4 regions of the Alkalihalophilus lindianensis genome follow, and region 4 is predicted to be linked to each of the others. Evidence: riboswitches for the same ligand, from Rfam matches in the RefSeq annotation. Region 4 holds a riboswitch; each other region holds the start of a gene.

Region 1 (7,742 bases), on a different contig from region 4:
ATACTCATTCATTTTAAAGGGGAGACACAAGTGGGAAAGAAAAAAGGACCTAAATACAACCAGATTATAGATGCAGCGGTAACGGTTATTGCCAAACATGGTTATCATCAAGCACAAGTTGCAAAGATTGCCCGAGAAGCAGGGGTAGCAGATGGAACAATCTATTTATACTTCAAAAATAAAGAAGCTATTTTGACTTCTCTTTTTGAAGAAAAGATGGGGCGTTTTGTCGACACGATCAGAATAAAGATTGCTACTTGTCAAACCGTTGAAGAGAAATTTCTTCTTTTAATGACGATGCACTTTGAACAATTAGAAGCAGATAAGCAGTTAGCTATCGTAACACAATTAGAGCTTCGCCAATCAAATACAGATCTTAGATTAAAAATTAATGACATCTTAAAAGGGTATTTAACTCTTATGGACGAATTAATAACTGAAGGGAAAGAAAGCGGATACTTTGATCCTGATTTAGATAACCGATTAGCGCGTCAAATGATTTTTGGAACGCTAGATGAAGTGGTGACAAATTGGGTCATGAAAGACTGCAAGTATGACCTTACAGCTTTAGCAAAGCCCTTACACCAAATGCTTTTGGGAGGGTTTTGCAAAAGGTAGATAAGAATGGAGTGGAAGATATGGAGTATATCAAGCTTGATGTGAGTGAACATATTGCGACGATTACCTTGGCTCGCCCACCAGCAAATGCCTTATCACGTGGCGTTCTATCTGAACTTGATGAAGCGTTCACTCAAATTGAACAAGATAATGACGTTCATGTTGTCTTGCTCATGGGCGAAGGAAGGTTCTTTGCAGCTGGAGCAGATATCAAAGAGTTTACAGAGGTAGAAGATGGTGCAATGTTCACCAAGTTAGCTCTTCAAGGTCAAGATCTATTTGATCGAATTGAGTCATTTAAGAAACCTGTTATCGCTGCTATTCATGGTGCAGCGCTTGGTGGAGGACTAGAGCTTGCAATGGCGTGTCATATTCGTCTAGCAACTGAAGATGCCAAACTAGGGTTACCTGAATTGCAACTTGGGCTTATACCAGGTTTTGCAGGCAGCCAACGTTTACCACAATATGTGGGGCGTGCTAAAGCGACCGAGATGCTTTTGACAAGTGATCCGATTACAGGGTCTGAGGCAAAAACATTAGGTCTTGTTAATTCGACTCATTCTGAGCAAGCGCTCATTGAAGATGCTAGAGCTCTTGCGAAAAAAATCGCAATGAAAAGCACAGTAACCACTCGCTTAACCCTTGATTTACTTCAATATAGCATTGATGAACAATACAAGGATGGCGCCAAGCGAGAGGCCGAATTATTTGGTTTAGCATTTGATTCAGAAGATGGAAAAGAAGGCATCCAGGCTTTCATTGAGAAACGAGCACCTAAATTTCAAAATAAATAAGTTTACTAATTCTAGGAGGGAATAAAGCATGAATATTTTCGTCTTAATGAAACGTACATTTGACACAGAGGAAAAAATTGCGATCTCAAACGGTCGAATTGATGAGGGTGGCGCAGAATTCATTATTAACCCATACGATGAGTATGCGATTGAAGAGGCGATTGTCCTTCGCGATGAGCACGGCGGGGAAGTAACCGTTGTCACAGTAGGAGAAGAAGAAGCAGAAAAAGAACTTCGTACCGCTCTTGCGATGGGTGCTGATAAGGCCGTATTACTTGATAGTGAAGATGTGGAGGAGCTTGATCAATTTACAACCGCTACTATGCTTGCAGCGTACTTGAAAGAACAAGAGTATGACATCATTTTAGGCGGAAATGTAGCTGTTGATGGGGGAAGCGGGCAAGTTGGACCTCGTGTAGCAGAACTATTAGATATCCCACAAGTGACAACGATTACAAAGCTTGAAGTTGCAGATGGTCAAGCAACAATCGTTCGTGATGTAGAAGGGGACGAAGAAACACTTGAAGTCTCACTACCAGTTCTTGTAACGGCTCAACAAGGTTTAAATGAGCCCCGTTACCCATCTTTACCAGGTATCATGAAAGCAAAGAAAAAGCCATTAGAAACTCTTGATTTAGATGATCTTGATTTGGAAGAAGAAGATGTGGAAGCAAAAACAACGACACTTGACATTTTCCTACCACCAGATAAGCAAGCAGGTAAACAATTAGAGGGTGACCCACAAACGCAAGTGAAGGAACTCGTTTCACTTCTAAAATCTGAAGCAAAAGTCATTTAATTGGAGGGATTATCATGGCAAAGAAAGTACTTGTAATTGGAGAAGTTCGTGACGGAGAATTACGTAACGTATCATATGAAGCGGTCGCTGCAGGGAAAGAAGTAGCAGATGGCGGAGAAGTTGTAGGGGTTCTTTTAGGAGAGGATGTAAGCGGTTTAGCTGATAGCCTAATTCACTACGGTGCTGACCGTGTGATCGTGGTCAACCATGCCGATCTAAAAACGTACACGACAGACGCATATCAACAAGCATTGCTTCAAGTTCTTGATGTAGAAAATCCAGAGGGCGTATTGCTTGGTCATACTTCCCTAGGAAAAGACGTATCGCCACGTCTGGCGATGAAGCTTGGTGCTGGACTAATTTCAGATGCGATCTCAGTTGAAATGGACGGGGGAGATGCTGTCTTCACACGTCCAATCTACTCTGGGAAAGCTTTTGAGAAAAAGAAAGTAAATGATGGGGTTTTGTTTGCGACCATTCGTCCAAACAATATCGTACCACTTGAGAAAGATGAATCAAGAAGTGGCGATGTATCTACGCTCACAGTTGATTTGAAAGATTTACGTACGGTGATTAAGGATGTTGTCCGTAAGGCAACTGGTGGCGTCGATCTTTCCGAAGCAAAAGTAATTGTAGCTGGTGGACGTGGAGTCAAAGGCAAAGAAGGCTTTGAACCGCTTCAAGAGCTAGCCGATCTATTAGGTGGGGCAGTAGGTGCTTCACGTGGTGCGTGTGATGCGGACTATTGTGACTATGCGCTCCAAATTGGTCAAACGGGAAAAGTCGTAACGCCAGATCTATATATCGCCGTTGGACTTTCAGGTGCGATTCAGCATTTAGCGGGTATGTCGAACTCTAAGGTCATTGTAGCGATTAATAAAGACCCAGAAGCACCGATCTTTGAAGTAGCTGATTACGGAATTGTCGGTGACTTATTTGAGATCATTCCGATTTTAACAGAAGAGCTAAAAAGTGCTCTAGTTTCAAACTAAAGATCAATGAAGGGGAAGCTCATGGACGCGTGAGCTTTCTTTCTTTTTTAAAAGGTTTGAAGAAAACTATTTAGGTTATCTTATTAGAAGTATGAGAATGATAAGATCAAGCAACTTATTCGCCATTCAAGATCGCAAATGGTATAATCATACTGTAAATTAATTTGTTGAGATTTAAAGGAGGCTTTTACAATGGCTATAGTAAATGTAACTGATCAAACGTTTGCAAATGAAACAAGCGAGGGAGTTGTCCTTGCAGATTTTTGGGCACCTTGGTGTGGACCTTGTAAAATGATTGCACCTGTTCTTGAAGAACTAGATGCTGAAATGGGCGACAAAGTTAAAATCGCTAAACTTGATGTTGATGAAAATCAAGAAACAGCTGGTAAATACAGTGTTATGAGTATCCCAACTCTACTTGTTTTCAAAGACGGCGAAGTAGTGGATCAAGTTGTAGGTTTCCAACCGAAGGAAGCTTTAGCAGAGCTATTAAACAAACACCTATAATTCGAACCGAGATCGCGTTCTCACTTTGAGAACGCGATTTTTTAATGGTTTTCACTTGATATTTTAAAGGTTGTCACTAACAATAGAGAGTAAGAACGTATGTTTACAGCCTATGAGAGGGGAGACGTTACAGTGAATCAATTAAAGGAAAAGCTAGCGATCTTGCCTGATCAGCCTGGCTGTTATTTAATGAAAGATCGTCAAGGTACGATTATCTATGTAGGAAAAGCAAAAGTATTAAAGAATCGTGTGAGATCCTATTTCACAGGGTCACATGACGCGAAAACTCAACGTTTAGTCAGCGAGATTGTTGACTTTGAATATATTATGACTTCTTCAAATATTGAGGCGCTCATTTTAGAGATGAATTTAATTAAAAAGCATGATCCTAAATATAATGTCATGCTAAAAGATGATAAGTCTTACCCGTACTTAAAAATTACGAATGAAGAGCATCCTCGTTTGATTACGACAAGGTCTATTAAAAAGGATGGCGGAAAATATTTTGGACCTTATCCGAATGCAGGTGCTGCAAATGAAACAAAGAAATTATTAGATCGCCTATACCCATTGCGTAAATGTCGTACGATGCCTGATAAAGTATGTTTGTATTATCATATCGGACAGTGTTTAGCTCCTTGTGTCTATACAGTCACAAAACAACAGAATCAAGAAATGGTTCAAGAGATCACAAAATTTTTGCGGTCAGGTCACGATGAGATTAAGCAAGACCTTACTGACAAAATGATGATGGCTTCTGAGGACTTAAATTTCGAAAGAGCAAAAGAGTTACGCGACCTACTTCAGCACATGGATGCGGTCATGGAAAAACAGAAGATGACGATTAACGATCATATCAATCGTGATGTGTTTGGATTTGCCTATGATAAAGGATGGATGTGTGTACAAGTATTTTTTGTGCGTCAAGGAAAATTAATTGAGCGAGATGTTTCCATTTTTCCTTTTTATAAAGAAGCAAAAGATGACCTTCTGACGTTTGTTGGGCAATTTTATCTGCAAAAGGAACACATTAAGCCTGCAGAAATATTAGTACCAGAAGATATAGACCGTGAGCTTGTTGAGCAATTATTAGAAGTTAAAACAAATCATCCTAAAAGAGGCAGAAAAAAAGAGCTGCTTGATCTTGCTAATCAAAATGCCAAAGCTGCCTTAAAGGAGAAGTTTTCATTAATCGAAAGAGATGAAGATCGCACAATAAAGGCAGTTGAAAAACTAGGTGAGGCCATGGGAATTTCGACGCCATATCGAATTGAAGCGTTTGATAATTCTAATATTCAAGGGACCGATCCTGTATCGGCAATGGTCACGTTTTTAGATGGGAAGCCTAGTCGAAAAGATTACCGCAAGTACAAGATCAAGTCAGTAAAAGGCCCGGATGATTATGGGTCGATGCGTGAAGTGATAAGAAGACGGTATTTTAGGTTATTACAAGAAGACCGCCCCCTTCCAGATTTAATTGTCATTGATGGGGGGAAGGGACAAATTGCGGCAGCACAAGAGATTATTGAAGATGAATTAGGCCTTTCTATACCTGTATGTGGGCTTGCCAAAGATGAAAAGCATCGCACTTCTCAATTATTAATGGGTGACCCGCCCTCTCTAGTCTCGCTCAAAAGAGATAGTCATGAATTTTATTTGTTGCAACGTATTCAAGATGAGGTCCACCGATTTGCGATTACGTTCCACAGGCAAACAAGATCAAAAACGTTTTTTCAGTCAGTGCTAGACGATATAGAGGGAGTAGGAGAGAAACGAAAGCGACAGCTCCTAAAGCATTTTGGTTCCGTTAAGAAAATGAAAGAGGCGAGCATGGAGGAATTGAAGATGCAAGGGATCCCGCAGAAAGTAGCGGAGGCTATTTATGAAAAATTACATGAAGGTCAATAAATTACTTCTTGCAGGAGTGATCTTCATCTGCTAAAATGAAAAACAATTAAATATGCCGCACTTCAAAAATGAAGTGATGGTAGAGGAGCGAAAACCAAGAGTACACTAGTCGAGAACGATGAGGTTTAACGACGCTAGTTGAAAGGGGAATTCGCCGAAGTGTGTAGGACACTCATAACCATACATGCTGGACTTATCCTAAAAAAGGATAAGGCTGTCACTTGACTATACCCAATAGTCTTGTGGAGAACTATCTCACGTGAGAAAGGGAGTAGTGTGGTACCTGTACGGTATGACAAGCAACGGTGAGGGGTTTTCCTTATTGTTGCTTTTTTTGTACGCATTAAAGGTATAGCACATCCAGTCGATCAAATGTATCGCGCGTGAAGAGATTGAGAGGATGAGGAAAATGGCAAGGGTTGTACAAAAATATGGTGGAACGTCAGTTGGTTCTGTAAAGAAAATCGAGAATATCGCCAATCGAGTAGCACGAGTAGTTGAGGACGGAAACGAGGTGGTCGTCGTTGTATCGGCTATGGGGAAGTCAACAGATCAGCTCGTTCAACTAGCGAATGACATTACAAAAAATCCAAGTAAAAGAGAAATGGATATGCTACTTACTACAGGTGAGCAAGTAACGATTGCCTTACTTACTATGGCTCTTCAAAAAAGGGGAGTGGATGCTCTTTCTTATACAGGAGGCCAGGCTGGAATCCTAACCGAAGCGAACCATGGCAATGCTAGAATACGTGAAATTGACTCTGCTCGTTTGAATGAACAACTTGAAGCAGGCAAAGTACTTGTTGTAGCTGGATTTCAAGGCATAATGGAAGATGGAAGTATTACTACTTTGGGGCGCGGTGGCTCAGATACAACGGCAGTTGCGTTAGCGGCAGCGACAAAAGCTGATCGTTGTGAAATTTATACGGATGTAACGGGAGTCTTTACAACCGATCCTCGTTATGTGGAGAAAGCGAGAAAACTACAAGCGATCTCTTATGATGAAATGTTAGAAATGGCTAACCTTGGTGCTGGAGTGTTACACCCTCGGGCTGTAGAATTTGCGAAAAATTATGATGTTCCTTTAATGGTTGCATCAAGCATGGTAGAAGAAACAGGAACAATGATAGAGGAGGAAGTAACAGTGGAGAAGAATTTAGTGGTGCGCGGAATTGCATTTGAAAATGATGTAACAAAAATAACGGTAGCAGGATTGCCGAACCGAATTGATAGCCTACCTAAACTTTTTTCAATCCTATCAAGCCATGGGGTTAATGTAGATATCATTATCCAAAATCAATATGATGCCAATCACGTGAACATATCTTTTTCAATTACGCAATGTTCATTAAAAGACACGGTAGCATGCCTAGAGCAAGCGAAAGAGGAATTAGAATTCGAAACCCTTCATCATGAAGAGGAACTGGCAAAAGTATCCATTGTGGGGTCTGGTATGATCTCAAACCCTGGCGTTGCTGCAACAATGTTTGAAGCGTTAGCTAAAAACGATATTTTTATCAAGATGGTGAGCACTTCAGAAATTAAAGTGTCAGCAGTCGTATCGGAAGATGATATGGTAATGGCTGTTGAGGTCTTACACGATGCATTTAAATTAGATGAAGTGCTGGCAGAGGCACCCGAAAAACAACTTGTGTAATCTGCTTAGTATACAAAAAACGATGCTTAGAAAGCATCGTTTTTTGTTAAAGAGCGAGCGAGTCTTGCAAGTCAGATTCAATTTGTAGATGAACAATACCCTTTTTCTTTGTTTGAGTAGCAGCAGTAAAAGAGGACAGCCACGTTTCGACTTGTTGGGCAAGGAAACCAGCTTCTAGTTGATAGCATCTGGTGTCATTTTTTTTCATCCATTCTCCTTCTAACTCAAAGTGTCGTTCATTTTTCTTTTCTTTAACAAGGGTAAGGTTACCCCAGTTCGCGTCATTAAAAAATTCAATGACTTCTTCTATCGTATGTAATGGATATTTTCGGGCAATGGATTTACCGACCCAATACAAAATCGAATCATATTCTTGTCCGAATACCTCTTTTAAGACATCATTTCTAAGCAATTCGTACCCAAATGTTTCTTGTCTAGGTTCCATGTAGAAAACACCTCTCCTCTTC
Region 2 (7,742 bases), on a different contig from region 4:
TCTATTCTTTATTGTTACTTATTTCAGCAACTGAAACAACCAGTATTATATATTGGGCTCAGAAAAATTTAAAACCTATTGACTGTACTTTTGTATTAGTGTACCATTTAACTAATACACTAAGACAAAATAAAATAATGGAGTGATGTTCATGTCTGTATGGGTAAATTTATTAAAAAAGGAAATTCGTTTAGGGATTCCTACATTCCTAGTACCTATCATTGGTTTTTTAGTCATTTGTGCAATCGCAGGGTATTTCGGTAATCGCAACGGCTTTATGTGGGAAGCACTAGTTGGCGTTGTCGTATTAGCGATTGGACTACAAGCATTTTATCTAGCCTATTATATGTTCTTCAGCTTACAAGCTGAGCATAAAAAACTTCATCTTTGGCTCCATAGCCCTCTTCCTGCTTATGGATTATTATCAGCTAAGTTAGTAGCTGGACTTATATCTATGCTGATCACCACAATCATTGTGGGAAGTATTGGGTTATTTTCTATCACACAATCTGAGATGTGGGGCGGTGTGACTGAGTACATTTCAACCTTTCAGCTCATGGAGGTTGGATTGTATGGCGGCTTAGCCCTTTACTTATTTTCTTTATCTGCTGTTGTTTGGGTGATGTTATTTTGGATGATTTTCTTATTGCTATCAAAACTAATGAATGGCTTTTTTAGTTTCGCATTAACGGCAGTTAGTGTGATCGCCATGTTCCTTTTCGTAGGTTGGTTCAGTTTAACGAACGTATTTGCACGATTAACAGAATGGGGAGAAATTAAACTCGGCCATATGATACAGAGCATCGATTTTGAAACGAGTTTAACTGGCGGAACAGAAATAGCAACAGAAACTGGGAATATTTCATTTTATTTCGGTACCTTATTATACGAAACCATCTTTGCACTAGCATTGTTCGTTATCACTTGCTGGATATTAGATAGAAAAATTGAGGTGTAAGTTATGACTGATACGTTCCATTCTTCAAAACCAATCTACAGTCAACTAGCTGAACGAATACAGCGTCAAATTTTACGGCGAGAACTAGCTCCTGGAGATAAGCTTCCATCTGTTCGTGAAATGGGGATTCAATCAAACGTCAATCCAAACACAGTTCAACGCACATATAGAGAATTAGAGGGGATGAATATTGTGGAAACAAAGCGAGGTCAAGGCACTTTTGTAACAGAAAACGAAGAAGTGTTGATAAGAATGCGAGAATCCCTAAAGAACGATGAAATTTCCCGGTTTGTATCAGGTATGCATCAAATGGGATACTCAGATGTAGAAATTGAAGCTGGATTAGTAGCCTTCTTAAAAACCGAAGGAGAGGAGAAAAACCAATGATTACATTCCGTGATGTGTCAAAAAAGTATTTAACAAAGACTGCCTTAAGAAATATCAATCTAGAGTTATCTAAAGGGAAAATTATTGGATTAGTTGGCGAAAATGGGAGCGGAAAATCAACCACTCTTAAATTAATTGCTGGACTGACCCAACCCTCAAAAGGAACGATTACAGTGAATGAGAAAAGCGTCAATCGTCGGATTGCAACTGATGTAACATATTTATCAGAGCTTGATGAATATTATGGTTTTTACAATGTGGGGCAAACGATTGACTACTATGCCTCTCAGTTTTCTGATTTCAATATGGAAAAAGCAGAGGAAATTCGTTTATTCATGAAACTAGACCGACATGTAAAATTGAAGCATTTATCGAAGGGAAATCGCGGTCGCTTAAAAATTGTTCTGACATTAGCTCGTGAAGTACCTGTAATCTTAATGGATGAACCTTTCTCGGGACTTGATCCGATGGTTCGCGATTCGATCGTTCAAGGGCTTATTTCCTTTGTTGACCTCGAAAATCAAATTATCATCATTACAACTCACGAAATCAAAGAAGTTGAAACGATTTTGGATGAAGTGATTGCGATTAAAGATGGAGACATTATTGGCCATCATAATGTAGAAGATCTACGTTTCAAAGAAAATGTAAGTATTGTGGAATGGATGACAAAAATCTATAACCAGTGAAATTGATTAAAGAGCTAGTAACGATAACAGCTACTAGCTCATTTTTTTACATATTATTGAAAACTGTAAATGACTTCAACCGATGCCTGAATGGAAATGGAGCCTGGCTGTATCGGAGTAGCAGCAGAACTCAGCATTGCCCCATCATAAAACCTAACAGGTCCACCTACTGACCGCTCTATTACTTTTACAGGCGTTTCAACTAAGGATACATTTAATGTATTTGTCATTGCATTAGCCTTCCCCCTAGCATCTTCAAGCGCCAATTGTAAGGCTTCACGATATAAATTAGTCGGGTCAGCCACTGTAAACTGAATCGATGTAACCATATTCGCTCCATTTTCAACAGCTACGTCAACCACCGCCCCTGTTTGGGTCAGATCTTCGACAACCACTTGGACCATATGGGTTACTTCATATGCCCTAAACTGTTGCTGGCCATCAATAAAATCATATTTAGGTTCAATTCGATAGGTCACAGTTTTAATTTGATCTTCTGGAATACCTAAAGTATTCAAAGCTAAAATGATTTCTGTGATTAGCTCATTATTTTTTTGTTGGGCATTACTAACGGTGGTATCCTCAGTGACCACTCCTAAAATTAGTTGCGCACGATCAGGAACCACCTGCACAACACCTTCTCCAGTAACCGTTATTACTTGTTGATCAGTCATTTGCTTATTCAACCTCCTTTTTTACATACACCACTACCTTCTAGTAGTCTATTCAAGAAAAACTTGTCTCAAGACTCCTCAATGATGCATTAAGCTATCAGTGGACTGTTGCTAGCTTTGGCTGCTTGCTTTATCATTACTTTGTAGAGAATATCTATTGAAAGAAAACACTTATAGTCTTTCAAACAATTTTATTGATTTACTGTTATTTCTATAGCTAAAGGAGGCTACACTTTTGAAACATCGTATTGAGCGTTTAACACAATGGCTAAAAGACGAGAAAAAAGATGCTGCTTTTATCACCTCTAAGGAAAACATATTTTATTTAACAAATTTTTATACAGATCCCCATGAACGATTAGTTGGATTAATTCTTTTCCCAAATGAATCACCAATTTTAATTGTACCGGGTATGGAAACATCTCAAGTAAAAGACGCTGGCTGGTCGGATGAAATCATTGGTTATGCAGATCATGAAAGTCCTTGGGAATTACTTAGTCGATCGATCGAACAGCGTAATATAAGCTTGATAGAGAATGTTGCAATTGAAACGGATGTTCTAACAGTTTCAAGAATGAATGATTTACTAGCCGTATTCCCTTCAGCTGCGATCACTGCAGTAGAGCACCAATTAAATCAGATGCGTGTTGTAAAAGATGAGATTGAAATTGCGATCATGAAGCGCGCAGCCCAAATGGCTGACTACGGTGTTGAGGTCGGCAAAAATGCCCTTAAAGAGGGTATTACTGAGATGGAAGTTTTAGCTAAAATTGAATATGAATTAAAGAAAAAAGGCATACGTGAAATGTCTTTTTCAACGATGGTGTTATTTGGTGAAAAATCAGGAGCGCCTCATGGGAATCCTGGCAATCGCAAGTTGAATGATGGAGATTTTGTCTTATTTGACTTAGGAGTCGTACTCGACGGATACACATCAGATATTACTCGTACATTTGCTTATGGTTCAATAAGTGATGAGAAAAAAGAACTGTACAACACCGTTCTAAAAGCACAACTTGCATCCCTTGAAATCAGTAAGCCTGGCACACGCATTGGAGATTTAGATCAATCAGCACGCAATGTAATTACAGAGGCTGGTTACGGCGATCGTTTCCCACATCGTATAGGACATGGACTCGGAATCAATGTTCATGAATTCCCTTCTATGAGCCATTTAAATGATGGAACCTTACAAGCTGGGATGGTTTATACAATTGAACCAGGTATTTATGATCCGGTTCTTGGTGGTGTAAGGATTGAAGATGATGTATTAATCACAAAAGAAGGTCATATCACCCTTACTAAAACATCAAAAGAATTGACTATAATTAATTAATAAAAAGCGATAGCATCCAAGTGCTATCGCTTTTTGTATGATAAGCAGAGTGCTAATCATAATTGAAAAAGAGCCATCATTGATGGCCCTTTACTCGTTGAGATTATTCTTCCCAAACCTTTACTTCTTGCATAACATCGCCTTGTTTGATACGCGTTACTGAATCAAGACCTTCCACAACTTGTCCGAACACAGTGTGAACACCATCAAGGTGAGGTTGTGAATCGTGAACAATGAAGAATTGGCTTCCACCTGTATCTTTTCCTGCATGCGCCATTGAAAGTGCACCCGGAACGTGCTTATGAGGGTTTCCTTCTGTTTCACATTTGATTGTGTAGCCAGGACCTCCTGTACCATTTCCAGTTGGGCAACCGCCTTGTGCTACGAAACCAGGAATAACACGATGGAATGTAAGGCCGTTGTAGTAGCCTTCGTTTGCTAATTTCTCGAAGTTTGCAACCGTACCTGGTGCTTCTTCTGGGTAAAATTCAATAACTAGCTTTTCGCCATTTTCAAATGCAATACTACCTTTTTTCATATGTATAGCCTCCAAATGTTAAGATTCACCTTATTGTACACGATTCTTAGCCGAAAGTGAAATAGTTATCACCGACTTCAAAAAAAGCCGGTTCGACAAAGGGATCCACGTCAAACCGGTTCCAGCTATTTCACTTAAACTTGCTTCAGCACGTGCTTTAATGGTAAGTCCAGACGAACAAGATCTTCGTATGATTCACGTTCAATGACTAATTGAGATTCACCCTTTTCAACAAAGACAACCGGTGGTCTAGGAATACGATTATAATTATTCGCCATTGAATACCCATATGCTCCTGTACAGAAGACTGCTAATACATCCTCATGTTCAGCTTTTGGTAAAGGGAGATCCCAAATAAGCATATCTCCACTTTCACAGCATTTCCCGGCAATTGAGAAAGTCTCCTTCGCCTCTTCGGTTGCACGATTTGCAAGCAGCCCTTCATACTCTGCTTGGTAAAGGGCCGGACGTAAGTTATCACTCATGCCCCCATCGACTGATAAATAATGACGAACATTAGGAATTTCTTTTCTCGATCCGATAGAGTATAGCGTTGTTCCTGCATCGCCAACTAATGAGCGACCTGGCTCAATCCAAATTTCAGGAATCGCCATTTGGTGTAGTGTTGCTTTTTCTTTAATCACTTGAACCATCTTCGCTACATAATCACCAACCGGAAGCGGTGTATCTCCTTCAATGTACCGAATTCCAAAGCCCCCACCAAGATTTAACACAGTTGGAATAAACCCTAAAGAATCTCGCCATTTTTCAATGTATTCAAAAATTTTTTCCACTGCCATTACAAATCCACTTGTCTCAAAGATTTGAGAGCCAATATGACTGTGAATACCAAGTAAGTTTATATGCGGGTCAAGCAATGATAGTTGAATTGCTTGGTCCACTTGCCCACTCTCTAAATCAAATCCAAACTTCGAATCTTCTTGTCCGGTTGAAATGTAATCATGCGTATGGGCTTCCACACCAGGAGTAATGCGAAGCAACACATCCATTTTTACATCACGTTCTGCACAAATACGTCCAAGCTGCTTTAATTCATAAAAATTATCGACAACTACACATCCGATATTAGCCTTCACTGCCATTTCAAGTTCAGCGATGCTCTTATTATTCCCATGAAAATGAATACGCTCCATCGGAACACCCGCTTGAATAGCTGTATATAATTCTCCGCCAGAGACAACATCTAAACTTAGACCTAGCTCATGCGCTAATTGAAACATAGCAATACAGCTGAATGCTTTTGAGGCATATGCGACTTGATAGCTAACCTCTTCATCTTTGAAAGCTTGTTGAAATTGTTCAGCTCTCTCTCGAATAAGAGCTACATCATAGACAAATAAAGGGGTGCCATATTTATTAGTTAATTCAATTGTATCGACTCCACCGATTTCTAAATGACCTTTTTCATTAATCTGACTAGAACCATGCATGTACATTGATACTATCTCTCCTTTTATCTCCCATCTATACAAAAAAAGCAGCTAATGTTGTTACACTAGCTACTTAGAATGCGCAAGAGTAACCTCACTTTTAGAATAGTCCTCCACTACAAATGTAGTGACAGTTCGTTCTTTATTCAAGAACGACCCAGCACTTATTTTTCTGGCAACCAATAAGTACTTCGGCAAATTGACCTTTCCATTTGGTTCAAAGCTGCCATAAGCTCCCCAAATATACTCTTTCGTTTTGCGCCTCTACCCCATTTTCATGAGGTTCATTAAATTATTGTAATTACTGTAGCACACTCTTCAGGAGTCATCAACCCTTAAAATAGAGAAGAGTTAAATCCTCGTTTATCAGTGAAAATTTTTTCTTGTTATCTTCCACTAGGCTTTTGTTTAATGGGATCTTGTGGATTGACAATACTTGGGCGCCAACGAACGGATGGAACGGTTGCTCGAATTAAAATCTGCCAAACAGCCGGTGGGTCAAACGGCAAGAATGGCCACATATAAGGCTTGTTGAATGTTTTTAATCCTGCTAATAAAAGAACAAATAATGTTGTTCCTATTACTAACCCTGGAACTTTCAACCATGCTACTAGAATAATTAAAGCGATACGGGTTATCCGTAAGGCTATCCCTAGTTCATAACTTGGTGTTGCAAACATCCCAATTGCTCCAAGTGCCACATACAAAATTACTTCTGGTGTGAAATAGCCTACTTGAATAGCGATTTCTCCAATTAAAAGTGCGGCAACTAAACCAAGTGCAGTAGCAAGTGGGGATGGAGTATGGATCGCCGCCATCCGTAATAATTCGATTCCCATTTCTGCAAATAAAATTTGCACAACGATTGGAATATTGTTTGTCTCTTCTGGACCAATAAAATCAAGACCTGCTGGAAGGAGACTTGGCTGCACGACTAGTAAGAGCCAAAAAGGCAAGATGAATAACGAAAAGAAAATCCCTATGAAGCGTGTCCAACGTAAAAAGGTACCAACTGCTGGAGATTGACGATATTCCTCAGCATGCTGAACATGATGGAATAAGGTAGTCGGTGCAATAATGACACTTGGAGACGTGTCCACAATAATGACAATATGTCCCTCAAGTAAATGTGTCGCTGCTACATCTGGTCTTTCTGTGTAGCGTACAAGCGGAAATGGATTAGCCCCTTGCTTTACAATATACTCTTCAACAATTTTATCAGCCATCGTAAGACCGTCAACTTCGATCGCATCTAATTCTTTCTTAATTATATCCACTAGAGTTGGATCAGCGATTCCATCAATGTAAGAAATACAAATATCTGTCTTTGAACGAACTCCTACTTGCAGGATTTCGTTACGAAGACGTTCATCCCTAATTCTCCGTCGTGTCAGAGCTGTATTAATTATGATATTTTCAGTGTATCCATCTCGCGCACCACGAACGACCCGCTCTGTATCAGGCTCTTCTGGTCCTCTGCCTGGATATTGGCGAACATCTATGACAAAGGCTTCTTCTTCACCTTCAACTACAATAAAGATAAGTCCCGAGAGCATTTGGGTGATTGCATTATCCATTGAATTCGTTTCTTCAACTTGCACATGCGTTAAATGGTTTTTAAAAGCTTCTTTAATATTATGTGTTTTACGATGACGAACATCTAGGTCCATCAACTCTTTCATTAATTCAATTACATATAAGCTATCAAT
Region 3 (7,742 bases), on a different contig from region 4:
TGTTCGGTTTGTTTCCTTTACGGGAGGGTTTGATACGGGAGAAGCGATTACCCGAAAAGCAGGGGTTAAAAAAATGGCTATGGAACTTGGCTCGAATGCTCCGACCATCATTTTAAGCGATGCAGATCTCGATGAAGCCATACATTCAACCGTTTCGGGTGCATTTGGGGTAGCTGGTCAAAACTGTATAGGTGTGCAACGAATTTACGTAGAGCAGTCCGTCTACTACGATTTCACTGAAAAATTTATTGAAGTTACGAAACGGTTAAAAGTAGGTGACAAACGAGAAGAATCAACTGATATTGGACCGATGATTTCTGAACGGGAAGCAAGGCGTGTTAAATCATGGATTGGAGAAGCTTGTCAAAAAGGAGCGACTTTGCATTGCGGAGGGGAGAGAAAGGGTGCGTATTTAACTCCAGCGGTACTGACTAACGTCGGACAAAACGAAAAAGTAGTGAAGGAAGAGATATTTGGTCCTGTGGTTGTTATCACTCCAGTTGAATCCCTTATGGAAGCAACCCGCTTAGCGAATGATAGCTGTTACGGACTACAAGCAGGTATTTTCACTTCCAATTTAGAATCAGCCTTTTATGCAATTCAAGAATTAGAAGTAGGTGGTGTCATGGTAAACGATAGTAGTGATGTGAGAATTGATGGGATGCCTTTTGGGGGAGTGAAGCGCTCTGGCTTAGGGCGAGAAGGAATAAAATATGCAATTGATGCAATGACCGAAGAAAAGGTTGTTTCTTTCAAGCTTAAAAGATAATAAAGAGTTAAAAGTAGCAATGGTTTTTATTTAGGTGGGGGTGGAAGGATGTTTTCTCTAGCAGAATATGAAGAGCGTTTACGGAAAACGAAAGTGAAAATGGTTGAGAGTGGGATTGATGTCTTATTAATCTCCAACCCCTCTAATATGTATTACCTAACGAATTACAATGCATGGAGTTTCTATGTTCACCAAATGATGATTGTTACGTTAGAAGATTCGCAGCCAATCTGGATCGGAAGACAAATGGATGCGACAAGTGTTGCGAAAACAACATGGCTAGATGAAAACCATATTATTTCTTATCCAGATTATTACGTTCAATCAAGTGAAAGACATCCAATGGATTTTGTAGTAAAGATCATTGAAGAAATTGGGCAAAGTAAAAGACGAATTGGCCTTGAAATGGATGCTCATTACTTTACGGCTGCTTGCTATACAAAGCTGCAAGGTGGTCTTCCAGATGCTGAATTCAAAGATGCAACCGTTCTTGTTAACCGCGTCAGATTAATAAAATCCGACCAAGAGCTAATCTATATGAGAAGGGCTGCGAGTATTGTTGAAGGAGCGATGCAAGCTGCATATGATCAACTTGCTGTAGGAGTGCGAGAATGCGATGTTGCGGCTGCCATTTATAAAGCGCAAATCCAAGGATTAGATGAACATGGGGGGGATTATCCATCTATTGTTCCCATGCTGCCAACAAATGAAAATACATCGTGTCCGCATCTAACGTTTAGTGAGAGACGTTACAAAAAGGGTGATTTTTTAACAGTAGAAATAGCAGGGGTTTATAAACGTTATCATGCACCTCTAGCCAGAACAATTGCTATAGGAAACGCGCCATCTCATGTAAAGGAACTGTCTAAAGTGGTCCAAGAAGGAATTGAGAAAACCCTCGACATTATTTCTCCTGGTATCACAGCAGAAGAAGTGGAGCGAACATGGAGTGATGCGATTGCAAAATACGGTTATCAAAAAAGTTCGCGACTAGGTTATTCAATAGGCGCAAGTTTTCCACCGGATTGGGGAGAGCATACGATTAGCTTTCGAACGGGTGACAAATCCATCTTAAAGCCTAATATGACGTTCCATCTCATGCCAGGAATTTGGTATGAATCCTACGGCGTTGAAATAACCGAATCGATTGTCATAACGAAAAAAGGGGTTGAAATGCTTACTAATTTCTCTCGAGACTTATATGAGAAACCGATTATTGAATCAGCTCTATAGTGAAAGAAAGCACTAATTTCAATTAGTGCTTTCTTTCGCTTTACGAAAAAAAGCAATGACGATTGTGTCTACGGGTGTTAAGATACAAGAAAAGATGATTGAAGGGTAGGAGTAGGAAGTGGAGAAGCGAGCCTTATTGCTTACATATGGTTTAATTTTTTTCGTAATGGTTTCTTGGGGGTTAAATGTAGTGATGCTGAAATTATTAGTAGAAGCATTTCCTCCCCAAACAATGACTGCTTTTAGAATTTTAACTGCTGGTATCGTGACCATTCTCATCGTATTATTTGGATCCTCATTTCAATCGTTATCAAAAAGAGAGTGGCGCTATACTTTATTAGGGATGGTGTTTGGTGTCGTGCTCCACCACACATTTTTAGCACAAGGTCTAACAATGATTGATGCATCAAATGCTGTGCTTATATTAGCACTACTTCCATTAACAACGGCGTTATTTGCGGTCTTTTTTTTAGGAGAAGCGCTAACGAAATGGCGTTTATTAGGTATTTGTTTTGCTTTAATTGGGGTATTTTTTATCCAAGGAGGCATTGGGTCTTTCCAGATGGAGAAAGGCGAAGTGTACTTATTTATAGCGATGATTGTGCAAGCCATAAGTTTTATTTTTATTAAAAAGACGACGGCAACACTGGATTCTAAACAAGTAACAGCGATGATGCTTCTATTTGGTTCAATTGGGTTGTTATTGGTTAGTTTAGTAGTAGAGCCTACGGGTGTAGGGAGTATGATGGGAGCATCACCTTTTATTTATATTGTCTTTTTCTTTTCAGCTATAGTAGCAACAGCAGTTGGTCATTTTGTTTTTAATGCAGCCATTCAAAAAATCGGAGCAGGTCAGACCGCGATCTTTAATAACTTTGTTCCTTTTTTCGGATTAGTTTTTTCTGCTATCTTTTTAAAAGAAACCATTTATTTATACCAGCTAGTAGGCTTCTTATTTATAGTTGCAGGAGTGTTATTTGGTACTGGGTATGCAGAAAAACATTGGGTAAGGAAAGTCCCAATACAAGGAAAAAGCATGTAGCGAGGGCTACATGCTTTTTTTATTTATGTTATTAACTAACGAAAAAGCTCATTGATGGCTTCATTACACGTTGAAGCTCTTGTTGTTGCTCGGCAGTTAAAGGGACAAGTGGTAATCTTACAGGTCCTACTTGAACACCATTCAATTCAAGTGCCGCTTTCACTGCAGTAGGGTTTGGAGCCATGAATAATGTGTTCATAACCGGAACCAACTGACGGTGTTGCAAAGCAGCAGCTTGGACTTGTCCAGCTAGATAGTGACGAACCATTTGTTGCATTTGATTCCCCACAATATGAGATGCAACCGAGATCACACCAGTACCGCCAATGGCTAATATAGGTAGAGTCAAGCTATCATCACCACTATATAGAGAAAAACCTTCAGGGGCGTGCTCAATAATCGTTGCAATCGCATCTAAATCACCACTTGCTTCTTTCGTGGAAACAATGTTTGTAATTTGTGCTAAGCGTAACGTTGTTTCTACACTTAAAGTGACTGCACTACGTCCTGGGATGTTATAGAGCATAACGGGAAGTGTAGTCGCTTCAGCAATTGTTTTAAAATGTTGATACAGCCCTTCTTGAGAAGGCTTGTTATAGTATGGTGCGACTAGCATGATACCATCTACACCAAGTGCTTGTGCCTTTTTAGTAAGTTCAATTGAAGCAGCGGTATTGTTTGAGCCAGTTCCAGCGATAACTGGAATTTTTCCATTCACTTCTTCAACCACGGTTTTAAATAATTGTAATTTTTCTTCTGTCGTTAATGTTGGAGATTCACCTGTCGTTCCACCAACGACTAATGCATCGGAACCATTTTCCATAAGGTGTTGTACCAGTTTTTTTGTTGATTCAACACAAAGCTCGCCTTGTTGGTTAAATGGAGTTACCATCGCAGTAAGTATTCGTCCAAAATTCATCCTATTCACCCTCAATTCGTATTAATGTCTTTCATTTCTGAGTGGGCTATGTGCCTAAAGCACAAAAAAACAACAATGAGGCAGTCTCATTGTTGCATGGACATGTTGTGGCTGCACAATCATTCCAATGCGTGAGATAGCCCTCCACGTAACAAAATTGTTACATGACAGTCCTGCATTTATTAAATACAGTCCCAGCGTAAAAAGAAATGAGTATCCCTACGCTTCGGCAACTATCCCTTTCAACGTGTTTCAAAGGAGCTCATTCTCCTCCACACTTTTACTAATGATAACTGCGCCTCTACCCTCACTTCAGTATGTGAAGTAAAGATTATTGATTTTGTGAGTTAACCTTATCAAAACTTTTAAATGAATGCAATCACTTTGTCCAAAATTCCTCAATTTACATATCTTTCATGGTTAAAATTCGTCTGCTTTACTTGTAATTTATTAAGAAGTTGATCAAGTTCTTGACTACATTTCACTGTTTCTTTATGAGTGAAACCATGTTTTTTTGCAAGGATTAACATTTGTCTACGTTTTAATTCGATTTTTAGACGTAACATATTTTTCAACTCCATTCATATTAGCATTTTTTACTGTTTTTCCGAAGTGTATGGTAAGTAAGTCAGTTCTTTTTTCACATAGAGATTATTATACCCATTCTAAAAAAGTTGAAAAGCGATTCTGCTAAAGTAGTCATAAAAGTCGAAAAGTAGTAAAGGTTCGACAAACATTTTAGGAATAAGTGGTAGATAAAGGGAGGAGCTTTAGCTCATGCATGAATTGGAAACAACCTTTTTTTGTTTACTGGTGTCGATCTTTGCGAAGTCGTAAACACTATTAATAAAGGAGGGGAGTTATGAAGAGAATCATGCTTATATTGCTTGCACTAATGTGCATGACTGGATGTACCATAGAACAAAAATCGACTCTTGGTGCAAATGCCGATCGTGAAGAAGGCTTTAGTGGATATGGAGTTAAAAGAATGAAAGGCTGGGAAGGTCCATTAATGGATATGATGGTCCCAGATGCAGCACCTAAAGGCATTACAGATTCAGTGACGCGGATAAATAATCGATACGATTATGTCTCAGGAAACCGCGATTTAGGGATGGCCCATGAAGGTACGGGTACTGCGCATTCTGGTGCGAAAATTTTAAATAACAGACCAGGGATCCTTAGAGATAAAACTACTCATACAGATCATATTAAACGTGATATGAAGAATGGCCAAAAAATCTTAACAACAAAACAGGACAAAAGTCATTTAAAAGAAACAATTGAATCCTTTGAAGAAGTGGAGCAGGTGTATATCCTTGCTGATGATCAAACAGTAGTGATTGGAGTAGTAGCCGATCAGACGAATCTCCAATCTTTAAAACAAATGGTTGAGGGTGTTGCTCACGGTTACTATCCCTCTCATCAAATCATCGTCACAGCTGATCGTCAGTTTTTACGAAGAATGAATCGACTCCAAGATTAAAAGGCATGCACCAGCATGCCTTTTATATGCTTGTTTGGGTATCTCACTTTAGTAAAAACCATATTCCTCTGCTAATGACATATATTCTCGCTCCATAAGCTTATGCGCCATCATGATATTCTCATAATGAACGCGAGCATTTTCTGCTTGTCTAGAATCGATAGGCTCTCTCATGTCATCAATTACTCTTTCTAAATTTGTTAACTCAGTGATAAAGGAAAGGTGTATTTGATGAAATCCTTCAAATTCATGAGGAATTCGAAGGTCATGAAACCTCTCACTGTTGTTTTTAATCGAATGAATCGTACTCAACACTGAAGTTTTAGAATCGTTATTTAATGTTTTCTGCTGAAGAATTGGAGCAATTACTTCAAAGTGATTAATGGTTTCTTCTAAATAAAAGGCTGCTTCTTTTGCGTAGGCTAGTAACTCTGTGTCAGCACGATGAAGAACCCTATTTTGATCTGTATTGTTAGAAAATCTTTGTGCACCTAGTGTACCCTCTTGTTCGTTTTGTTTTATATCATGTATAAGGTCAGAACTATTATCTTGCATACATCCCGTAACGATTACAAAGGTACTTGTCAGCAGGAGGATCATTTTTTTGTTCAACTCATCACCTCATTCGTTCTATTAACCAAAGTATGTAACGAAAAAGGAAAAAATATGCATGTAACCTCACTTCTGTTCATAAGTTGGTACAAAGCGAATGGGAGGGATTTACATGCTTATTTTTTTAGTACTCCTATTTTTTTCACTGTTTTTTGGTGTGATGATGCTTGGCAATCATATGTCTCATGTTTTCGAACAACTTCTCGAACAGAAAGCGAATGAAACATTAGCACGTATTGATCAATCCTTAAATGACGTAAACAAGCGATAATGACGAAAGCAGAAGGATCACCGTTCTTCTGCTTTTTTATATGGAGAATTAAAGTTATATAAGCGCAACTATTTGAAAGAAAGAAGCCATTTGATTAGAATAGGAAAAAAGGGTATTGAATTGGAGTGGTAAGTAGTGAAATTAATCGCAATTGATATGGATGGCACATTATTAAATGATGAACGAAAAGTAACAGCGGAGAATGCTGATGCGATAAAGCAAGCTCAAAAAAAAGGGATAGAGGTAGTGATTGCGACTGGACGTGATGATAAAGAAGCAAGAATCCCTTTGCAAGAAGCTAAATTAAGTTGTCCGGTCATCAGTGTAAACGGAGCCGAGATACAAACTGCAAAAGGGGAAGTACTAAAGGTCGTATCTCTTGATAGCTCTACAGTTAAAAAGACGATGGAAATCCTACATAAGCATGATGTTTATTACGAATTATATACAAATAAAGGTGCCTTCACAGATAACTATGAAAGAGGGATCGAAACAGTCATTGATGTTCTTCAGTCTGCTGGTTCAAATGATTCCGTCGAGGAAATGACTAGAATTGCAGAAGAACGTTATGAAAAAGGCGCTGTTACCCATATTGAGGATTATAAAGCCCTGTTTAATGATTCATCCATTCATTTCTACAAAGTATTAGCTTTTTCAAGGAATGATCAAAGCCGTAATGCAGCGAAAGATAAATTATTGTCTTTCTCTAACTTAGCGATCAGTTCGTCTGCTTCGGATAACATTGAAATTACTCATAAGGAAGCACAAAAGGGGATAGCTGTAAGACAATTCGCAGCACAAAAGGGAATTTCTTTAGAAGATGTTATGGTTATAGGTGATAACGGGAATGATCTATCTATGTTTAAGATTGCAGGACATGCAGTAGCTATGGGAAATGCAATAAAAGAAGTAAAAGAGATTGCAAATGAGATTACGGCTACAAATGATGAAAGTGGAGTAGCTAAGGCGATTTTAAAACAACTGTAAATTGAAGTGTGTGATTGGAGTGAGCCTATGCGTTCGTTTGCTAAACCAAGGGTTGTTGTAAGTAAATGTCTTGAATTTGAGGCTTGCCGTTATAATGGTGAAAGAATACCAGATAAATTAATTGAAAAATTAAACGAATATGTGGAATTTATTCCTGTTTGTCCTGAAGTTGAAATTGGATTAGGTACACCTCGAGAGGTCATTAGGTTAGTGGCAGATGGGGATAAAACAAAGTTAATGCAGCCTGATTCTGGATTGAATTTAACTTCAAAGATGGAGGAGTTCTCACTGGAATTTCTAGGATCATTAAAAGATATTGATGGATTCATTTTAAAAACTCGTTCTCCAAGCTGTGGCGTATTTGATGCCAAAGTGTATAGTGGGATGGAAAAGACCCCTGTTTTAAGGACTGAGGCTGGCATT
Region 4 (7,742 bases):
CCTAGCGTAACTGCCCAGACAACTAATAAAGGAATGAATACACCTGGTACAAGTGAGCCGACTTCACCAAGCGCTCCACCTGATAGATCAATGCGTTGAAGGTATTCTCCCATTAAGAATCCACCAGTGTCCTCACCCCAACTTTGATTGAATGCAAAGTACGTATAAGCAATCGCCCACGCAATAATAACGGCGTAGTAAGTTGAGATAACAAAGGCAATCGCTACCTGCCACCAACCAATCCATTCTGCTTTTTTGTGTAAACGAGCATAAGAAAGTGGTGCAGATCCACGGTATTTATGACCTAATGTAAACTCCATAATAAGTAACGGAATCCCCGCTGTTAATAGTGCAAAAAGATAAGGTAAAAAGAATGCTCCTCCACCGTTTTCATATGCAACATATGGAAAGCGCCAAATGTTACCTAAACCGACCGCTGACCCAATTGCTGCTAAAATAAATCCTGCTCTAGTCCCCCATTGCTCTCTAGCCATTTTCGTTAACTCCCCTCTGTTATGTGCTGTGTTCTTTAAATAGTATTCTAAAAATTCTGTAAATAGTATCCGCACAAAAATATTTTTTGTCAAAATTATTTGACAATTATTTCGACAAGTCAATTTAGCGCATCAACGTATGGTAGTATCGTTTTTTTTCAACCCCTCCACCTTTAGAGTTATCAGACTATTCATTTTTTTATTATAATGATTACCCTGGGGTTTGTCAAAATAAATTTAAGAAAAATGTCACATTTATTAAAGGTTTTATTAAATTAATCCATAAAAGAAGGTAATAAGACCCAAAAAAGGCTTCTGCTAGGATGCAGAAGCCACTTTGCTACGCTTCAATTGGCGTAGAGAGCTTTTTCAATATAAGAACGGTAATCACAAGTAAGACGAATGCCGTCAGCAATGTTAAGATCACACTTCCAGTTGCACCAAGTACAAGATAGGAAAGTAACGTAATTACAGCTGCCACAATCGCATACGGAAGCTGAGTAACTACATGGTCAATATGATGACTTCCTGCTCCTGTAGAAGAGAGGATTGTCGTATCTGAGATAGGTGAGCAATGATCTCCGAAAATCGCTCCAGCAAGAACTGCTGCAAGCATCGGAAGCATCATCGTAATATCAATAACGGCAGCCATTTCTCCTGCAATCGGAAGTAGCAAACCGAACGTTCCCCAAGATGTTCCAGTTGAGAATGCAGCAAAACCGGCAATTAAGAATAAAATCGCTGGCAAGAACATTGGGTGGATGTTTCCATCTACTAGAGAAGCAAGATATTGCCCTGTTCCTAAATCACCAATAATCGCAATAATCGTCCAAGCGAATAGTAAGATATAAATAGCTGGAAGCATGGACTTAATCCCAGCCCAGATTGTTGCGCCAAAATCACGTGCTTCAGTCTTCTTCATGAGATTAAGCACTAAAGCAACAGCAAAACCAATTAATCCACCATATAATAGTGATGTTGCGACATCTGTATTTTCAAACGTCGAAAGGATTGTCGCCGCACCTTCACTAGCTTGAATACCTGTAATAATCATGAATGCAACGGTCCCAACAACCAAAGCAACGATTGGCCACACAAGATCGCCTACACGTCCTTTGTCACTAACTTTCAGATCCTCTTGGTCCCCTGGGATTGCACCTGATTCAGGATCAACAAGCTCTCCTGTTTTTATAGCACGTTCCTCATGGACTCGCATTGCGCCAAAGTCCAATTTAAATAAGACGACTGCTAATACTAAACCAATGGCCACTAGTGCATAAATGTTCATCGGAACCATTAGCATAAAGGCTTGCAGACCTTCGTATTGCGTCACACCATGTGTAGTTAGAATCCCTGCAATAATCGTAATGATATAAGCACCCCAGCTCGATACAGGTGCAATAACACACATCGGAGCAGCCGTTGAATCGACTAGATAAGCAAGTTTAGCACGGGATACACGGTGACGGTCGGTTAGCGGACGACTGACATTACCTACTGTTAAACTGTTAAAGTAATCATCAATAAAGATTAAAATCCCCAAAATAACCGAAACCATTTGAGCGCCTACTCGTGTTTTTACACGTTTCATTGCCCATTCACCAAATGCACGGCTACCTCCAGAACGAGTAACAAGTGCTGCCATCATTCCAAGTAACAATAGGAAAAAGATAATATAAAGTTCCCAATCATTGATGGCCCCATCTACAACAAATATAGCTCCTACAATTGAAGCAATTTCAACTACACTATCGACTGGATTGTATCCATTTAGCATCAGTGCGCCAACAATAATACCGACACCTAGTGACAATAGAACTCGTCTCGTTAAAATAACCATAACAAGCGCTAGCACTGGTGGCAGTAACGATAAAATTGAACCTTCCATTCGGTCCATCCCCCTTTGATATAATATGTTGATACAGGGATGTTTCCTATACTCATCTGTATGAGAGTATAAAAAAAGCCAATAACGGTTACCCATTATTGGCTTTAATAAGCACAGGTATCCCCATCACAACAGTAGTTCTCCACAGCTAATCAGCTGTGACAGTGTTACATTTCTTCAATGCAACCCCAGCAGAAAAGTTCTGACTCCTCTTTCCCACTTCGGCAAATGAACCTTTTCACACTTCTCTACGTTGTCATCCTCCAAGTGCGTACTCTTTTACATTCGCGCCTCTACCCCACCATGTTGATGAGGCAACTCACATTATTAAGTTTGCCGAATTATCTTATCATAGTTTTACATGGTTGACAATGTTAATTATCGCCACCTCCTAAGGAAGAACCAGGTGCAGGTACAATCATTCCTCCCCCTTCAGAATAATATTCAGGTACGTCTCCTTGAATATTAATCAAACCAACAGGGATGGTCGTTTTAATCGCTTCTGTATTCGTTGCAAACGGGATAACAATTTTAACGTCGACTACTACATCAAAATTGACTGACATGGTCGTGTTATTAATGCCAGTATTAAATGTTTTCATATTAAGATCCGTCTTCACATCCCCAATCGCTGAGAATCGGACTGGAACTTGCGGACCGAGATGAGCGAGTAGAGCATTATTGGTTGCTTGCCCTAAAGGAATCGTGTAAATAATGCCTCCATCAGAGGTGAAAGCTTCCTCGTTCTCAAATGACACATCAAATGTTTCCCCTTGCTCAATCGCCTTTAAATGACGTTGAACTCGATTGGTGGCTTCTGACAAGATTCTATTATACATCTGCGTATTAAATTGAAGCGTATTATCAGCATCCCTTATAAATAATTCTCCTTGATCAAGATCCGATGCGATTTTTTTCGATACAGCATCATTAATCGCGCGAGTTGCGATGACTCTCGTTTCTGTTGTTGCAATGTGGACAAGTGTGGGTCTAATTCCTTTCTCAATAATCCAAAGTCCTTGCACAGTAAGGATCACAAATATTAAGAAGGATAAGAGCAGCACATACCGAAATGGTAAAGGACCTTTCCGGGGTCTCGATGGTTTACCGAATCTCACGTTGAAAACCCCCTTTGCCTAATGTATATGCAAAGGGGGTGGACAATTTGACTTGTATTTCTTTACAAACGATTACTTTTTTCTCTCATACACACAGAAAGTATGTGGGTAACGGTTCTTTTCATCTACAATGCCTTCATCTGCTGAGAGGAGTTTCCATTCTTCTTCCTTGATTTCAGGAAAGAACGTATCACCATCAAATGTTTCATCAATATGGGTGACGTATAAACGATCGACCTCATCCCAAAATAACGTAAAGAGCTCAGCTCCACCAATAATGAAGCATTCATCCTCTTCCTTGGCAAGCTTCACAACATCAGCGACTTGATGCACAACGTCGCATCCATCAGCTGTATATGCTGTATTCCTAGTAAGGATCACGTTTCGACGTTTAGGTAGTGGTCGTCCAATTGATTCATACGTTTTGCGTCCCATCACAATCGTATGCCCTGATGTGACTCGTTTAAAATGAGCTAAGTCTGCTGGCAAATGCCATGGCAAATCATTGTCTCGTCCGATTGTGCGTTCTTTATCCATTGCGACGATATAGGAGATCATACAGATACCTCACCTTTGATATGTGGATGAGGATCATATTCAGTAAGCTCAAAGTCATCGATGGTAAAGTCAAAAATAGATGTAACTTCCTTATTTATTTTCATTTTCGGCAGTGATCTTGGCTCTCTTGTAAGCTGTAGCTTCACTTGTTCCATATGGTTCGAATAAATATGTGCATCTCCAAATGTATGAACAAACTCACCAGGCTCAAGGTCTGTTACTTGAGCGATCATCATCGTTAAAAGAGCATAGGAAGCAATATTAAATGGAACACCGAGGAAGATATCAGCACTACGTTGATAGAGCTGACATGATAACTTACCATCATTTACGTAAAATTGAAACAAGCAATGACATGGTGCAAGTGCCATCTCATCAATTTCAGCAGGATTCCAAGCACTCACAATCAATCTTCTAGAGTCAGGATTCGTTTTGATCTGCTCCACCACTTCTGAAATTTGGTCTATTACTTTCCCATTTGCGCCTTCCCATGAACGCCATTGTTTACCGTATACAGGACCAAGATCTCCAGATTCGTCTGCCCACTCGTTCCAAATACGCACATTGTTTTCTTTTAAGTAAGCAATATTGGTCTCACCCTTTAAAAACCATAAAAGCTCATGGATGATGGAACGTAGATGTAGTTTCTTTGTTGTAAGAGCAGGAAAACCATCTCCTAAATCAAATCGCATTTGATAACCAAAGGTACTAATTGTACCTGTTCCTGTTCGATCTGACTTTTCTTCCCCTTCATTGAGTACATGCTCACATAGCGTAAGATACTGTTTCACTCTCGCTCATCCCCTTTTAATTTGCAGTTGCTAATGTAGTTTCCGTTTCAATAATAGTCGTATCCAAATACTCCATTAAGTCGATATCATACGTAAGTTTAAGTTTTCTTCCACTTTCGCTAAATACACGAATCACAGGTCTGGTACTCATTTGTTTATTTTGCCTAATCACTATCGCCAGGCGACCATCATTTAACTTTACGGTTAAACCGACTGGATAGAGCGCAATGGTTTCTCGAAATGTCTCGACAAGTCCTTTATCAAAAAGAATGCCTGCACCTGAATAAAGCAATTCAAGTCCTTCATGAGGGAGCATCGGCTTCCTGTATACCCGATGAGATGTAACCGCATCAAAGACATCCGCTATCCCAATAATTTTAGCATAAGGATGAATGAGATTGTCTGTTAGGCCTCTAGGGTAGCCATTTCCATCAAGTCGTTCATGATGCTGAAATGCGCAATGAGCGGCTAGCAGCGGGATATTAGGTACATCTCGTAGAAGATCAAATCCTGCTTTAGGATGTGTTTTGATCAGTTCAAATTCTTCCTTATTTAAGCGTCCTGGCTTATTCAACACTTCAATTGGAACGGCGATTTTCCCTACGTCATGCAATAGGGCTCCAAGTCCGATCTCATTTAATTGTTTTGAGGAATAGCCCAGCTTCGTCGCAAGTCCTAATGTGTAAATCGTTACATTGAGTGAGTGGGTGAATATGTAATGATCATAAACATACGTTTCTGAAAGCATAGCTAAAGCGTCTGGATTATGTTTAATGTCTGCTAGAATCGAATGAACAACCGTAGAGAAATTTTGGCTTAATTGATCAAAATTCACTGTCTTTTTTAAAATAACTTCTTCACTAATTATTTTAAACTCTTCTTTAATCGTTTTAATCGCCCGCTTCTTTGTCTCGTCACGTATAACCGAATCAACCATAATATCATTCGTCAATTCGTCCTCAATATAGATATAATGGATGCCCATTTCAACTAAACGAGTTAATAACCGCCCAGTTAATACCGCTCCCCTAAAAAGTAAAATTTGACTATTATCGTTATAAATATCTCGTCCTAACTTTGCCCCAGGCTCAACACTTTTAACAGCAACCAATCGCATCTAGCTCACCCTAATCCTCGTGTCATTTACACTTTTCTCTTACAAAGTGTAACGCAACTACGGGATAAGGTGAAGGGGATTTTATATGAATTAGCTTATATTTTATGAACAAAAAAGCCTCCGATACGCAACCAACAGTAGATTGTGCATCTAAGGCTTCATTTATTACTTGTACTTCATTTTTAAAAGAGCGTCTTTTCCCTTCATCCCAACCGTTATGCCCAACTCTTCAGCTTCAAGTGTCACCGACTCAAGCGGAGCCTCTAGCAGCTGCTCAATCGTTCTTACACCCACTGCACGCCCTGCAACAATCTTTCGTTCTTTAAGCTTTGCGTTTAGTAGACCAACATCAAGAGCACCGCACATAATATAACCAACATCATTCGTAACAGCCATAAAATTCGTTTTAGGCAGTTTTAACGTAACTGCTATAAACGTTTCATTTTTAATGGTAATAGGTGTCATTTCAAGCATGTTCTCTCACACTCCCCTTCTAGCAATCATCCGTATTCATTACTACGATATGACCTAGAAAAGAAATGAGTGAACATCCACTATGCCCAAATTTGTCCTAGCTTCCACCTGAGCACATCTCGTAACAATTCAGGCATGTAATAGGTCTTCTTTTTGGAATCGGCAATCGCTGGGTATAGATGGCCGAATGTATACATATCAAGTGTGGCAATCGTATAAATCTTGGTTAACTCAATTGGTCTTCCTTCAATCAAAATGTCGAGAACCTGCTCATTTTGATCCAGCTCCACTTCAATACCAGTGAAGATCATTCTCCCTAAAATCTTCCCGCGAAATCCAAAACCCTTTAATGCCAGAGTTCTCATCTCAGAAGAAAATGCTCGAATGATCGTCTTACGTAACGCTTCACCTGATAGTTCCACCACACATGGATTAATCGGGTGCGGGCATGATTTGTGAATATCACGTTTTGTTACAGGTCCTTTTTCAAACGTATCAAGAAGTACACCGGCATTCATCATTCCGATGCTCTCTTTGCACCATTCCGTCAAGGCATCACAAAGTAATTGAGGAGCTTCTGATTCGTCTTGCCAGGATACACGCAATGAAGTTGGTAAGGTCGCTACTTTTTCATTTAAAACCTTTTGAGCATCTATTAAGAGCTGCTCTAGCAACTCTACCGTTTGCGGGTCTTCTACTTCTAAACTCCTCGGGTCAATCAACTCTGCTTTATCTGCTACAACAGAGTGAGTCGTCATATCGACGTCAATGGTGATCTTCCCAAGAAAGGCCCCATGCTTTCCGGCTTGAGCAATTAACGTCCCATAACGTCTCTTCCCTTTTTCTAACACATGATGGGTATGGGCTCCTAAGATGACATCGATTCCTTCCACCTTCTCTGCTAACTCTTCATCTCGAAACAATCCAAGATGAGAAAGGACGACAACAACATCTACTTTGTTTCGAACCTCTCCGACCCATTCTTTAATGGCATCTATCGGCGGGGTAATCTCCCAGTTAAGCTGCTTATAAAATTGACTAAAAGGTGCCGTAGCTCCAATAAAGGCGATCTTCACTCCATTATCCGTATGATGGATTTCATATGGTTTTGCCCATTTCGGACGCTCGCCATTCCTTTTGAAGAGATTAGAGACCAATACAGAAAAGTTCGCTTGATCGTACAACGTGTCTAACTCCTCATGAGAAAAAGTAATACCTTCATTGTTACCAATCGTAGCATAATCGACGTTTGCTTCGTTTAAAAGCAACGTATTTCCCTTTCCTGCTGTAGCCTCCGTCATG

What was found. Region 4 has a riboswitch for lysine ahead of RYX56_RS07200 (Na+/H+ antiporter NhaC family protein). Riboswitches for the same ligand answer to the same signal wherever they lie in the genome.
Region 1: linked by a shared signal. The riboswitch ahead of RYX56_RS10695 (aspartate kinase) and the one ahead of RYX56_RS07200 (Na+/H+ antiporter NhaC family protein) in region 4 are both predicted to bind lysine.
Region 2: linked by a shared signal. The riboswitch ahead of lysA (diaminopimelate decarboxylase) and the one ahead of RYX56_RS07200 (Na+/H+ antiporter NhaC family protein) in region 4 are both predicted to bind lysine.
Region 3: linked by a shared signal. The riboswitch ahead of dapA (4-hydroxy-tetrahydrodipicolinate synthase) and the one ahead of RYX56_RS07200 (Na+/H+ antiporter NhaC family protein) in region 4 are both predicted to bind lysine.

The regions. Positions count from the first base shown of each region.
Region 1 covers NZ_JAWJBA010000003.1:114,203-121,944, forward strand. The annotation lists gene fadR (fatty acid metabolism transcriptional regulator FadR) at 31-618, shown strand; gene RYX56_RS10670 (enoyl-CoA hydratase) at 639-1,412, shown strand; gene RYX56_RS10675 (electron transfer flavoprotein subunit beta/FixA family protein) at 1,441-2,211, shown strand; gene RYX56_RS10680 (electron transfer flavoprotein subunit alpha/FixB family protein) at 2,226-3,203, shown strand; gene trxA (thioredoxin) at 3,396-3,710, shown strand; gene uvrC (excinuclease ABC subunit UvrC) at 3,843-5,618, shown strand; lysine riboswitch at 5,691-5,879, shown strand; gene RYX56_RS10695 (aspartate kinase) at 6,028-7,275, shown strand; gene RYX56_RS10700 (YslB family protein) at 7,322-7,720, opposite strand.
Region 2 covers NZ_JAWJBA010000001.1:551,297-559,038, reverse strand. The annotation lists gene RYX56_RS03115 (hypothetical protein) at 152-958, shown strand; gene RYX56_RS03110 (GntR family transcriptional regulator) at 962-1,345, shown strand; gene RYX56_RS03105 (ATP-binding cassette domain-containing protein) at 1,342-2,034, shown strand; gene RYX56_RS03100 (SIMPL domain-containing protein) at 2,088-2,708, opposite strand; gene RYX56_RS03095 (M24 family metallopeptidase) at 2,944-4,044, shown strand; gene RYX56_RS03090 (peptidylprolyl isomerase) at 4,148-4,582, opposite strand; gene lysA (diaminopimelate decarboxylase) at 4,717-6,039, opposite strand; lysine riboswitch at 6,132-6,308, opposite strand; gene RYX56_RS03080 (spore germination protein) at 6,420-7,742, opposite strand, start outside.
Region 3 covers NZ_JAWJBA010000001.1:737,659-745,400, forward strand. The annotation lists gene RYX56_RS04055 (aldehyde dehydrogenase family protein) at 1-769, shown strand, start outside; gene RYX56_RS04060 (M24 family metallopeptidase) at 818-2,002, shown strand; gene RYX56_RS04065 (DMT family transporter) at 2,121-3,044, shown strand; gene dapA (4-hydroxy-tetrahydrodipicolinate synthase) at 3,076-3,963, opposite strand; lysine riboswitch at 4,093-4,275, opposite strand; gene RYX56_RS04075 (aspartyl-phosphate phosphatase Spo0E family protein) at 4,362-4,529, opposite strand; gene RYX56_RS04080 (YhcN/YlaJ family sporulation lipoprotein) at 4,826-5,449, shown strand; gene RYX56_RS04085 (DUF6376 family protein) at 5,498-6,061, opposite strand; gene RYX56_RS04090 (hypothetical protein) at 6,174-6,332, shown strand; gene RYX56_RS04095 (Cof-type HAD-IIB family hydrolase) at 6,468-7,319, shown strand; gene RYX56_RS04100 (YbgA family protein) at 7,347-7,742, shown strand, end outside.
Region 4 covers NZ_JAWJBA010000002.1:86,367-94,108, forward strand. The annotation lists gene RYX56_RS07195 (sodium-dependent transporter) at 1-494, opposite strand, end outside; gene RYX56_RS07200 (Na+/H+ antiporter NhaC family protein) at 835-2,382, opposite strand; lysine riboswitch at 2,510-2,686, opposite strand; gene yunB (sporulation protein YunB) at 2,757-3,500, opposite strand; gene RYX56_RS07210 (dihydrofolate reductase) at 3,573-4,058, opposite strand; gene RYX56_RS07215 (thymidylate synthase) at 4,055-4,849, opposite strand; gene RYX56_RS07220 (HD-GYP domain-containing protein) at 4,866-5,966, opposite strand; gene RYX56_RS07225 (YunC family protein) at 6,132-6,440, opposite strand; gene RYX56_RS07230 (bifunctional metallophosphatase/5'-nucleotidase) at 6,521-7,742, opposite strand, start outside.